Regions from separate parts of the Paenibacillus nitricinens genome, predicted to be linked through region 2. Evidence: predicted binding sites of a transcription regulator. Region 2 holds the regulator's gene; each other region holds the start of a gene.

Region 1 (3,574 bases), 160 kb from region 2:
CATTTATTCTAGTACTAGTCTAAGGGCGCTGCATACTGCGCAGATTTCGCGAGGAAATCGGAGTTTATCGATTCAACAGCAAGCTTCATTAATGGAAATTAACATGGGCATTTGGGAAGGAATGAACACAGAACAGATTGAACAAGAATATCCATTACAGTACACCCATTTTTTCACCAGACCTGATCTTTTTATTCCACTAGCCCCAGGGGAGACCTATAGTCAGCTTGAACAAAGAGTAACGCCGACTATTGAGCGTATCATTAACGATAATGAAGGACATGAGGTACTTATTGTCACACATCGGATGACCCTGAAAGTCATTATGGCTCATTTTCTCAATAAATCACTGCAGGAATTAGGGGAACTACCGGATATTCTCTCTACAGCATTGTGTAAAGTAACCTTAACTGACAACAATACAACCATCGATCTGTACGGCGATACTTCACATTATCAATGAATCCTTCTCAAAAACAAAAAAGGAAACTCCGATTTAAATGGGGTTCCCTTTTTAGAATTCAATTTTAAATTTCCACACTTTTGATTGTAAAGCTGCGGACCTTCATCCATTTTCCTGAAATAAATTCGTCAATTGTTTTCGTCTTCGGTCTAACACAAAAACGATGCTTGCTCCCTTTATCAAAACCAACCGCTTCAAAAATCAGGCCGTCACCTATTTGCTCCTTAAAGAACACTTGCTTAAGTCCCAATCTATTTAACATTTCAAGCTTTACACTTTCGATATATGTGCGTGAATACTCCTTAGACATATGTGTTCCTCCTAGTAGTGGTAGTAATATTATAAGTTCAATATTAAGAAAATCAACTAAAGTTCATATAAACGAAAAGAAAAAAGCCAACCCATAGACTATGGATTGGCTTCTACTGAATAAGTTGATTACAAAATTATTTAACTTCTGTTGTTCCAGTCACTTTTCCATCAATAACAGCTGATGTTTTCAGATCTTCGCTCGCGAAGTAAAGATTACCATCAATCGTTGCGGTTTCAGGTAGAGTAAAACCTTTCGCTTCTACATAAACATCGCCTTTAATCGTTCCGCCTTCAACTTTCAAATTCTCACTTTGTACTGTAAACTTTGGTACGGTTAGTGTATAAGTAGCAGTGATCTTGTGATCAGCATCTTGCGAATAAAGGGCAATCTTACGGTAGATGTCGCCATCAGCCGCGCCTTTATCATGGAATTCTCCAGCTACAACAACCTCTTCTGGAATCGTTACATCATTTAGAATCGCAACAATCCAGTTTCCATCTTTGCTAACAGCCTTAGTAAATGCATCTGCTTGATTGACAATCGATGCTGTAGTGACAGCATCTGTCTGCTCAGCAGCCGGAGCCGTAGTTGCCGCCGAATTGGTTGCTTTATCCTCATTTGCTCCACAACCTGCCAATACTGCTACCGAAACCCCAGCCACTAAAATCATTTTAAATAGTCTCATTTTCGTTTCCCCCTAATTTTGATTATAAATTAATTATATATTAAAATTCTTAATAATTAAGTGAATGATTTCACAAATTTGTGTCAGTATCTAAAGCGGTTTCACAACTCTCCCGCTTCCCGTTTAAAATTCGTTCCCATGAGTCACACCTCTTCTCGCTGACTGATTTAGGTTCTTAAATCTATTTACCCAAATTATAAAAATGAACACATAAATCATTTTCTTCTTGGTATAAAGTCACTCGTTGACTCTTCTCAAGTTTTAGTGATAATATTTGGAAATAAATATCTCAGCAAGGGAGAAGTTTACTGGTGAAAAAGACTACAATGAAGGACATCGCGCTACGAGCAAATGTCTCCGTTGCAACTGTGAGCTATGTTCTGAACCGCGTCAATAACCAAACCATTCCTGAGAAAACCCGCAATCAAATTCTGTTACTGGCTGAAGAGCTTCATTACATTCCAAACCTAGCAGCTCGTTCGCTAGCTAATAAAAAAACGGGATTAATAGGAATACTTATCAATAATTCTGCTTATATGCCCCCTTGGAAACTCTATGCCCAGTTCACATTTATCCGTACTTTGGAACAGCGTTTAACGGATGCCGGATATCATACGATGTTATACTCTCTTGGTACCGACCATCCTTCACTGGATATCATCGTCGAAAGAAAACTCGAAGCCGTCTTTCTGATTGATGTCCGCGAGGAATCCTTCTATTCGATTTCCAAGCATTTTGTAGAAGGGATTCCCTTAATTTTGATCGACAGCATGATTGAAGATAAGCTGTTTAAGCAAGTTCTTTACAATTATCGTTCAACTCTACAAAAGATAATGCCGGAGGATCTTTCACAGGTTTGTTTAATTATGGAGAGCTTCAATAACACCCTGCTCACTCACTTTATCCAAGACAGTCTTCCTTTACCTGAGAAAGCAATATTCAAAGTTCAAAATATGGAGGAATTGAATACAATTTTATCGGAGGGGATTTACAAAGAGGCCATAGTTATTAATGAGTTTATCGGAAGTTGTGTGGAAAAATCCGGGGTATTCACACGTCTTTCTGTTCTATGTACCTGTAATTGCCCAGAAATGCTTGGAGAAGACGTTCAGAAATTCATATTCACTGGGGATAAATCAGCCACTGCTTTTGAACTAATGCAGGAGTTATTACATCGTCCTGACTACTCCAAACAAGAGAATAATCGTTATTTTGTTGATTAATTTTTTTTCGATATTCACTTAAGCGTTTAAGTTGAAAGGAGAGTTACCATGACAGATCCTGTATTAGGAAAACATGCATCCACCACTGCTCAATCCTATCCAACTCTTTGGGGAAACCGGAGATTTATGCTGCTACTCAGCTCGTATTCCATTTCCTTGTTTGGAAATACCTTTCACAGCATTGCTTTAAGTTTATGGGTACTTCAGACCACCGGAAGCGCTAAAATGATTGCCATTATTACGATAATCAATTTATTGCTCAGTTCTTTCCTCGGATCGATAGGAGGCACACTCGCAGATCGGATCAATCGCAGAACCATTATGTTAATCACTGATTTGATAAGCTGCGGTCTAGCAGTTACGCTTGCTTTGGCCATTTCCATGTCTTCTACATCATTCATTATCGTGGCCATATTAACGGGACTTACGACAGTCTCAGCATTATTCCAATCCCCTGCGTATCAAGCTTCAATTACCACTGTAGTTGGAAAAGAACATGTACAAAAAGCAGTCGGGATTCTGAACCTGTCAGAGAATGTCTTTCGGACGATTGGGTATTCCGCTGGAGGTATTTTTGTAGCGAGTTTTGGAGCGGCAGATGCCATATTATTTGATGGAGCTACATTTTTCGTTTCCTTTCTACTAGTTCTTACTGTCCGCTCCCTTCCACTCCCAAACCGAGTGAATACCGGACCTAAAGAAGAAAGAAAATTTACACAGGATCTTGCGGATGGCGTTCGTTATATTTGGAGATACCCCTTCGCCCGGGCAATAATCATCATGCTCCCCACACTCACTTTGTTCTTTATGCCTTCACTGATGCTAACGCAAGTTATGGCCGTCAAAGTATGGAATTCTAGTCCCTTTCAGTTTGGACTCATGGAAGCCTG
Region 2 (3,574 bases):
GACGGACGTGTGAACATTCCAAGCTTCTCTAAATGCGCTACTGGCCGCAGTCCGTAATCCACCACATTCTGCTCCACTTCGCGTTTCGTTTCGGACATATGGGTATGCATCGGTAAATTCAAATCATGAGCCGCCTGCACAAACTTAACAAAGAAGTCTGGTGGGCATGTATATGGGGCATGTGGCGAGATCATTGTCGTAATTCTACCTTCAGCCTTACCATGCCAGTTACGCGCAAAAGAAACCGCTTCCGCAAGCTTCTGATTTTGTACTTCTTCTGGACATAGACCGATTACGCCTCTCATTAGTACGGAACGAATACCTGATAATTCGACGACCTCCGCTACTCGGTCCATATGATCATACATATCCAGGAAGGTTGTAGTGCCACCTTTCAGCATTTCAAGTACAGACAAGGAGGTTCCCCAGTATACATCTTCTCCGGTGAACTTCTCTTCCATCGGCCACATCTTCTCCTGAAGCCACACCTGAAGCGCTAAGTCATCTCCATAACCACGAAGCAATGACATTGCGGCATGGCCATGCGTGTTTACCAGACCTGGCATAAACAACAGACGACTGCCATCAACAACTTGCACATCGTCTTCTATTAAAGGCTCTTCTTTTCCTATGTAAGTGATCAAATCATCTTCAATAGTCATATATCCACTAAGAACCGGCTCATCCGTTCCCGGAGTAAGAAAACGCCCGCCCTTGATAATCGTTTTATTGCTCTTCATTTCTGCTTTCTTCCTTTCCATCCTTCAAATAATAAGCAAGGCTTTGCAAATCTGTTGTAAAATCAGCAGCATGAACCCGGATATTCGATGGTGTTTTTAGAATCACTGGTGCAAAATTTAAAATCGCCTCAATGCCAGACTCAATGAGAATATCCGCTACATTCTGCGCTTCTGAATCAGGTACTGTAATTATCCCAATTCGAATACCTTGCTCACGAACCGTCTGACCAAGCTCCTCCATCGGTTGAACGGTAAGTGAGTTGATTTTCCGCCCTACCTTAGGCGCATAGGAATCAAATATAGCGGTAATCTTCATAGTATCTTTCAAATAAGCATTATAATTAGATAATGCATGTCCAAGGTTACCGGCACCCACTAAAGCCACATTCAGTTGTTGATCCAGCTTCAGAATATGACGGATTTTCTCAATAAGATAAGTTACGTCATACCCGATACCTTTTCTGCCGAAATCTCCAAAATAAGCTAAATCTTTGCGAATTTGAGCGGGATTCAAATCAAGTTTCTGTCCTAGCTCTTGAGAGGAAACGGTTAATATTTCACGTTTCTGTAGATCATTTAGGAAACGTAAGTACACAGGAAGTCTGCGAACAACGGCTTCTGATATTTTTTCCGATTTCATAATTTACCTCCTAATGTAAGTAATATTCTTTACTAACCTTATACTAATTCGTGTACCTCGTCTCAATGAAGAGCGGTATTCTTATACCGCCCTTCATTGTAGAGTGATTAATATGATCGATGACGTTCTTTTTAAGAAACGCCTCCGTCTTCCAACCACTCCGCTATACGAGGAACCATTTGATCCGTAAGCATATGCTCCATTTTTGGGCCAGGCAACGAATAGAGGAAATATTTCCCATAGTGAGATTCGATCACCCTAGTGTCATACACAATAACAATACCCCGATCTTGCGCTGTCCGCACCAGCCTTCCAAATCCTTGCTTAAAGCGAATAACCGCCTGAGGAACAGACAACTTCATGAACGGATTCTTTTTCTGGGCTTGTAATAACTCAGACTTCGCTTCCGCTAGGGGATGGTTTGGCGGTTGAAACGGGAGCCTCACGATGGCCAAGCATGTTAATGCTTCACCCGGAATATCAACACCCTCCCAAAAACTGCTTGTTCCTAACAGTACAGAGGCTGCACTGTCCTGAAAACGGCGGATCAGCTTGCTACGGCTGCCCCCCTCCACGCCTTGACCCAGCACCGTGATCTCTTGTGAGGCTAGAGCCTCTTTCAAAGGATCGTAAACCTGGCGTAGCATCTTGTAAGAAGTAAACAGGACAAGCATCCGCCCGCGTGTTGTAGTCGCTGCTTCTGCTAGTGATTGTACGAGTGTATCAACAAATCGGGCATCGCCCACACTGCCCTTCACACTAGGGAAATCCCGTGGAATAACTAACAGCGCCTGCTCCCGATACTTAAAAGGAGAAGGCAGGAGTGATGTCATCAGACGCCCCTCTTCCGCAGCTTCATTAAGTCCGAGATTATCAATCATAAACTGGAACGATTTATCAACAGAGAGTGTCGCCGAAGTTAGCACGATACTTTTCTTTTTGTCGAAAAACAGCTCCTTAAGCTGAGTACTGACATCAACAGGAACGGCATACAGCTGTAGCGATTTACTGCGATAATTTCCATTCGCCTCCAGCCAATATACTACATTCTCATCGTTTAATCCCATAAAAAACCGTACTTGCTCACGTATTGAAGCTAAATCCTTAAATAAGCCGCTAATATCGGTAACTAGACTATCTGAGGAAGATTGACCTTCTTGATCTCGCATTTCATTAAGCATTTTATCACCTTTACGGATAATTTCGCTTAATGTCAGATTCATAGTATTCTCTAAAGCAACCAATTCATCCCAATCTTTCGGTTTACGGGTAGGAAGTAGCCGCATGACTAACTGGCCAGCTTCTCCCGCTGCTGCATCGCTGCGTTCCGGCAAGAGGCTGAATAGTTTATCACTAAGCAGATCCCAGGTTTCTTTTATGGTAAGCAGGTCCGGATAGATTCTATCGATCACTCCGCTCCATTCAGAAGCTTCCTCACTGCCTGATGACTGAAGCATTTGGCGAAGCGTAGGAAGTTGGCCATTTCGACTATCCTTATAAAGACGCGATAGTGTATGTGCCACCGTGAAATGCTTCATATGCATGCCTAAATGCTTGCCAGCCACGTCCTCCAGATGATGGGCCTCATCAATTACAAGATGTTCATAAGCCGGAAGTAGCTGGTGCCCAGCCTTAACATCTGCGAAAAGCTTAGAGTGGTTCGTAATGACTACGTCTGCAATACCAGCTTCATGCTTTGCCCGATGGTAATAACACTTACGGAACCAAGGACAGGAGCGCCCCAGACAAGAATCGGTATCGCTAGCCACCGTCTCCCAGAAATCTCCTCCACGACCGCTTAAGTTGAGCTCTTCGTCATCTCCTGATTCGCTTTGCGTCAGCCAAACGATCATCTGAGCCGCAGTAAGCGCATCTTCCCTCGGACTGACAAAGTCTTTTTTATTAATTTTATGTTCGAACTTACGAAGACACAAATAATGCCCTCTGCCCTTAAAAATTGCAGCTTTAAATGGAAATGGAACTACCTGTGTTAATAAAGGAATATCCCGCTCACGCAATTGATCCTGCAGATTAATAGTATGAGTACTGACCATAACTTTTTCATTCGTGCGAACGCTTTGGTATATGGCAGGCAACAAATAACCAAGTGATTTGCCGGTTCCTGTCCCTGCTTCGATCAATAGATGTTTGTCTTCGGCAAGTGCCGTCATCACCTCATTGATCATAATATCCT
Region 3 (3,574 bases), 2.7 Mb from region 2:
CTCTCGAATCGTATTTATATATTCTCGGGCCGCCCCGGCTCCATCCTACATACTGTTGACGTGCCATTTCCACGGCCACGCCGCGATGAGATTACGGATTCCCCGGAATTCCTTAAGCTCAAACGCCAGCTGTCACAGTGGATGCGCGAAGAACAGGCTAAGAGCGGGAAGTAGCTTTTTGAATAGAGGTCACTCCACTCACTTTAAACAAGAGATTAAACAAAGAACCGCCCGGGCTTCAATTAGCCCAAGCGGTTCTTTTGTTTTAATCAGAATAACAGTTAAATCTTATTGTGCTTGTACAAACTCAGCAGATTTAATCCCTGCTTGACGGCCGAAAATAATGATTTCTGCTACAGAGTTACCGCCGATCCGGTTTTGACCGTGCAATCCACCTGTAACTTCACCAGCCGCATACAGGCCAGGAATAGCAGCGCCGTCTTTATTTAATACCTCTGTATTCGTATTGATCTTCACGCCGCCCATGGTGTAGTGAATCCCTGGGGCGATCTTAATAGCGTAGTAAGGACCAACGGACAAATCGTTGTCCATTCCTGTTGTTCTGCCGAATTCAGCATCGTTCTTGTTCTTTACTGCGCTGTTCCAAGTATCAAGTGTCGCTTTTAGCTTATCGGCTGGAACACCGATTTCTTTCGCCAATGCTTCGATGGTATCCGCTTGGATTACGAAGCCCATTTTGTCATATTGTTCAATTGCTTTCACGCGTGATTTAACGCCGGAATCAAAGACAAGCGTTGCCGCTTTTTCAGGAAGTGCATTGATCGCTTCGGTAACTTTATCACGTGTAGTCAATTCGTTTACAAACCGTGTGCCTTCGCTGTTCACGAGGATAGATCCTTCACCGCGAACGGCTTCCCCGATCAGATAAGATTTATCTTGTTGAACTGTTGGGTGAACTTGAATTTGATCCATATCGACAGTAGTTCCGCCAAGTGCCTCGATCATCTTGATGCCGTCGCCTGTACTACCGATTTGGTTAGTCGTAACGTATCCTTCCAGATCAGGTCTAACTTTTGATATCATATCCATGTTGGATCCAAAACCACCTGTTGTTACAACAACTGCCTTCGCTGTAATGGTTTTTTCATCAGCTTGATTAAAGAGTACTTTGACGCCGTTAGCCTTACCGTCTTTTTGAGTAATTTCTTTAACATCCGCGTTCACAAACAGTGGAATTTCTTTTTCTTGTACGTTTCTAACCAATCCTTTGACAAGGTATTGGCCTACCGCAGATCCATCTTCTGGACGGTGGGTGCGTTTTTCGCTCATGCCGCCTGTGATTGTAATATTGTTCAGCTTGATTCCGATCGAATCTAACCAATCGATCGCACTTGCGGAATTGTCAACGAAGAAACGAAGCATCTCTTTATCATTCGTGTCATGACCGCCTTTTAGCGTCTCTTCATAAAACTTATCATTGCTATCTTCAATGCTTTGCTCTTTTTGAAATTTCGTTTGGGAAGCGTTCATCCCTGAGGAGGATTTACTTGTATTCCCACCTGCAACCGGCATTTTTTCTAAAATAACCGGATTCAAGCCCTTAGCCTTAGCTTCCAGTGCAGCAGACATTCCCGCACCACCAGCACCGACAATAACGATATCATAATTATCTTTTAATTGATCCAGTGGTGTGTAACTAGCTTCTGATGCACCTGATACGGCTTCAGCTTTATCATTTTTGGCCGTCTCATTTACCTTACTTTTGTTCTCATTGCCATTACTATTACCTGCGCTGTTGCTATTACTGTTACCGCAGCCTGCGATTACGAGCATGACAGAGAGAATGAGAATGAGAGCAGTACTTGTTGTCTTCTTCATCTTTATAACGCCCCTTTGTGAATGTTTTCACATTTATGATAACGCAAGGATGCTGTTTTGTGAAGGTTTTTTAGTAATTAGTTATACTTACTGTTACATTTTCATGAATATTTTCATTTAAATTTTCATAAAAATTCTTGCTTTCAATATTTCCGCAACTTACTACTCAAAAAAAGCCACCCTTTTCAGGGCGGCCATCTGCCTTATTTTCTAGTCACTTATGGTATATAAGCAATAACTTCAATTTCTACGAGCCCATCCTTAGGCAGACGTGCTACTTCAACTGCGCTGCGAGCAGGATATGGCTGAGCAAAAAACCTTCCATAAATCTCATTTACCTTAAGAAAATCATTCATATCCTTTAGGAAAACGGTCGTCTTTATTACCTGGTCCATGCTTGTACCCGCCGCTTCCAGTATGGCTTTGACATTCAGCAACGACTGTTCCGTCTGTTCCTCAACCGTAGCAGGAAAAGTCCCACTAACCGGGTCTAGTCCGAGTTGTCCTGAAGTATATAGGACGTTCCCAAGCTTTACAGCTTGAGAATAAGGTCCAATTGCACCTGGTGCATCCGTTGTTATTACAGTTTCTTTATGCATATTTTTCATTTTAAAAGACTCCTTTATCCAACTTATTCATTAGTTTTACCGTCATATTCCTTTAGCATTTCTGCCTGTTGCTCTGGCGTTAACTTCGCGATACCAAATCCCGTGAAGCCCCATATCGTCGCAAAGATTATTCCTGTCCAACAGAGAACAGCCCAAGGTAAATAGTCTAACGTTGCAACACCCAGCGTTCCCGCCATATAAGCACCTGCAGCTGTCCAAGGCAGAATAGGCTCGGTAATCGCCGCTGAATCCTCGATCGTACGTCCCAAATTCTTCGGATGCAAGCCCCGACGGATATATGCTTCACGCAGCATTTCACCTGGCATTAAGATGGATACCTGACCATTACTTGTAACCCCGATCATCGTAAGACCTGTAACAATGGTTGCTACGATCATTGAACCTGTGGAATGGACGAACTTCAAAAGCTTATTAACAATTAATTCCAAGGATTTCGTCAGAGATATGGTTCCAGCGAACGTGATTGCACAGAAGCAAATGAGAAGTGTACCCATCATAGAGTTCATTCCGCCACGATTTAAAAGACGGGGTACATCTTCAATAATGTTAGCAGAATCAAATCCAGCTACTTGAACCATAGAAATATTAAATCCATTAACAACAGAAGATACGACATCATTCAACGTAAATCCCTGAAATACAAGTGCGTTGGCCATAGCGAACATGGAAGAGATCAGCATGACTGGTATGGTCGGCTTCTTCGTAATAGAACCATACAAGATGATTAATACAGGCACTAATAGCAGCAGATTAAAGTCGTAAATGGTATCTAATGTTCCCATGATCGTTCCAACCTTTTCTGGAACAATAGCACCCGCAGCATCTGTGTTTAGGCCTGTGATAATAAAGACAACGCTTGCAACGATAAACGAAGGAAGTGTGGTATATAGTAAATGTCCAATATGCTCATAAAGATTGACACCTGTTGCTAACGCAGCAATATTCGTTGTGTCTGAAAGCGGTGACAATTTATCACCAAAATAAGCACCTGCAACAACCGCACCAGCTACTGCTGCTAGGTTCGCATCCATACCCGCGCCAACACCCATAAAGGCGACCCCGATCGTTCCCGCTGACCCCCAAGACGTGCCCGTACAAAGTGAAAC

The links. The regulator Rex, encoded in region 2, represses fermentation and respiration genes when NADH is low (regulators of the CRP and FNR family bind a similar motif). The targets are predictions, from matches to a motif close to TTGTGAAATATTTCACAA.
Region 1: a site for Rex is predicted at 1,520-1,537, ahead of ACN6KS_RS19550 (polymer-forming cytoskeletal protein). Genes of this name have one in related genera too.
Region 3: a site for Rex is predicted at 1,855-1,872, ahead of ACN6KS_RS02065 (flavocytochrome c). Genes of this name have one in related genera too.

What each region holds. Positions count from the first base shown of each region.
Region 1 is NZ_CP183948.1:4,399,240-4,402,813, forward strand. It holds gene ACN6KS_RS19540 (histidine phosphatase family protein) at 1-463, shown strand, start outside; gene ACN6KS_RS19545 (hypothetical protein) at 528-773, opposite strand; gene ACN6KS_RS19550 (polymer-forming cytoskeletal protein) at 910-1,461, opposite strand; gene ACN6KS_RS19555 (LacI family DNA-binding transcriptional regulator) at 1,773-2,684, shown strand; gene ACN6KS_RS19560 (MFS transporter) at 2,733-3,574, shown strand, end outside.
Region 2 is NZ_CP183948.1:4,557,429-4,561,002, forward strand. It holds gene ACN6KS_RS20245 (amidohydrolase) at 1-740, opposite strand, end outside; gene ACN6KS_RS20250 (redox-sensing transcriptional repressor Rex) at 727-1,380, opposite strand; gene dinG (ATP-dependent DNA helicase DinG) at 1,512-3,574, opposite strand, start outside.
Region 3 is NZ_CP183948.1:461,129-464,702, reverse strand. It holds gene ACN6KS_RS02070 (ABC transporter ATP-binding protein) at 1-174, shown strand, start outside; gene ACN6KS_RS02065 (flavocytochrome c) at 289-1,839, opposite strand; gene ACN6KS_RS02060 (RidA family protein) at 2,058-2,447, opposite strand; gene nhaC (Na+/H+ antiporter NhaC) at 2,471-3,574, opposite strand, start outside.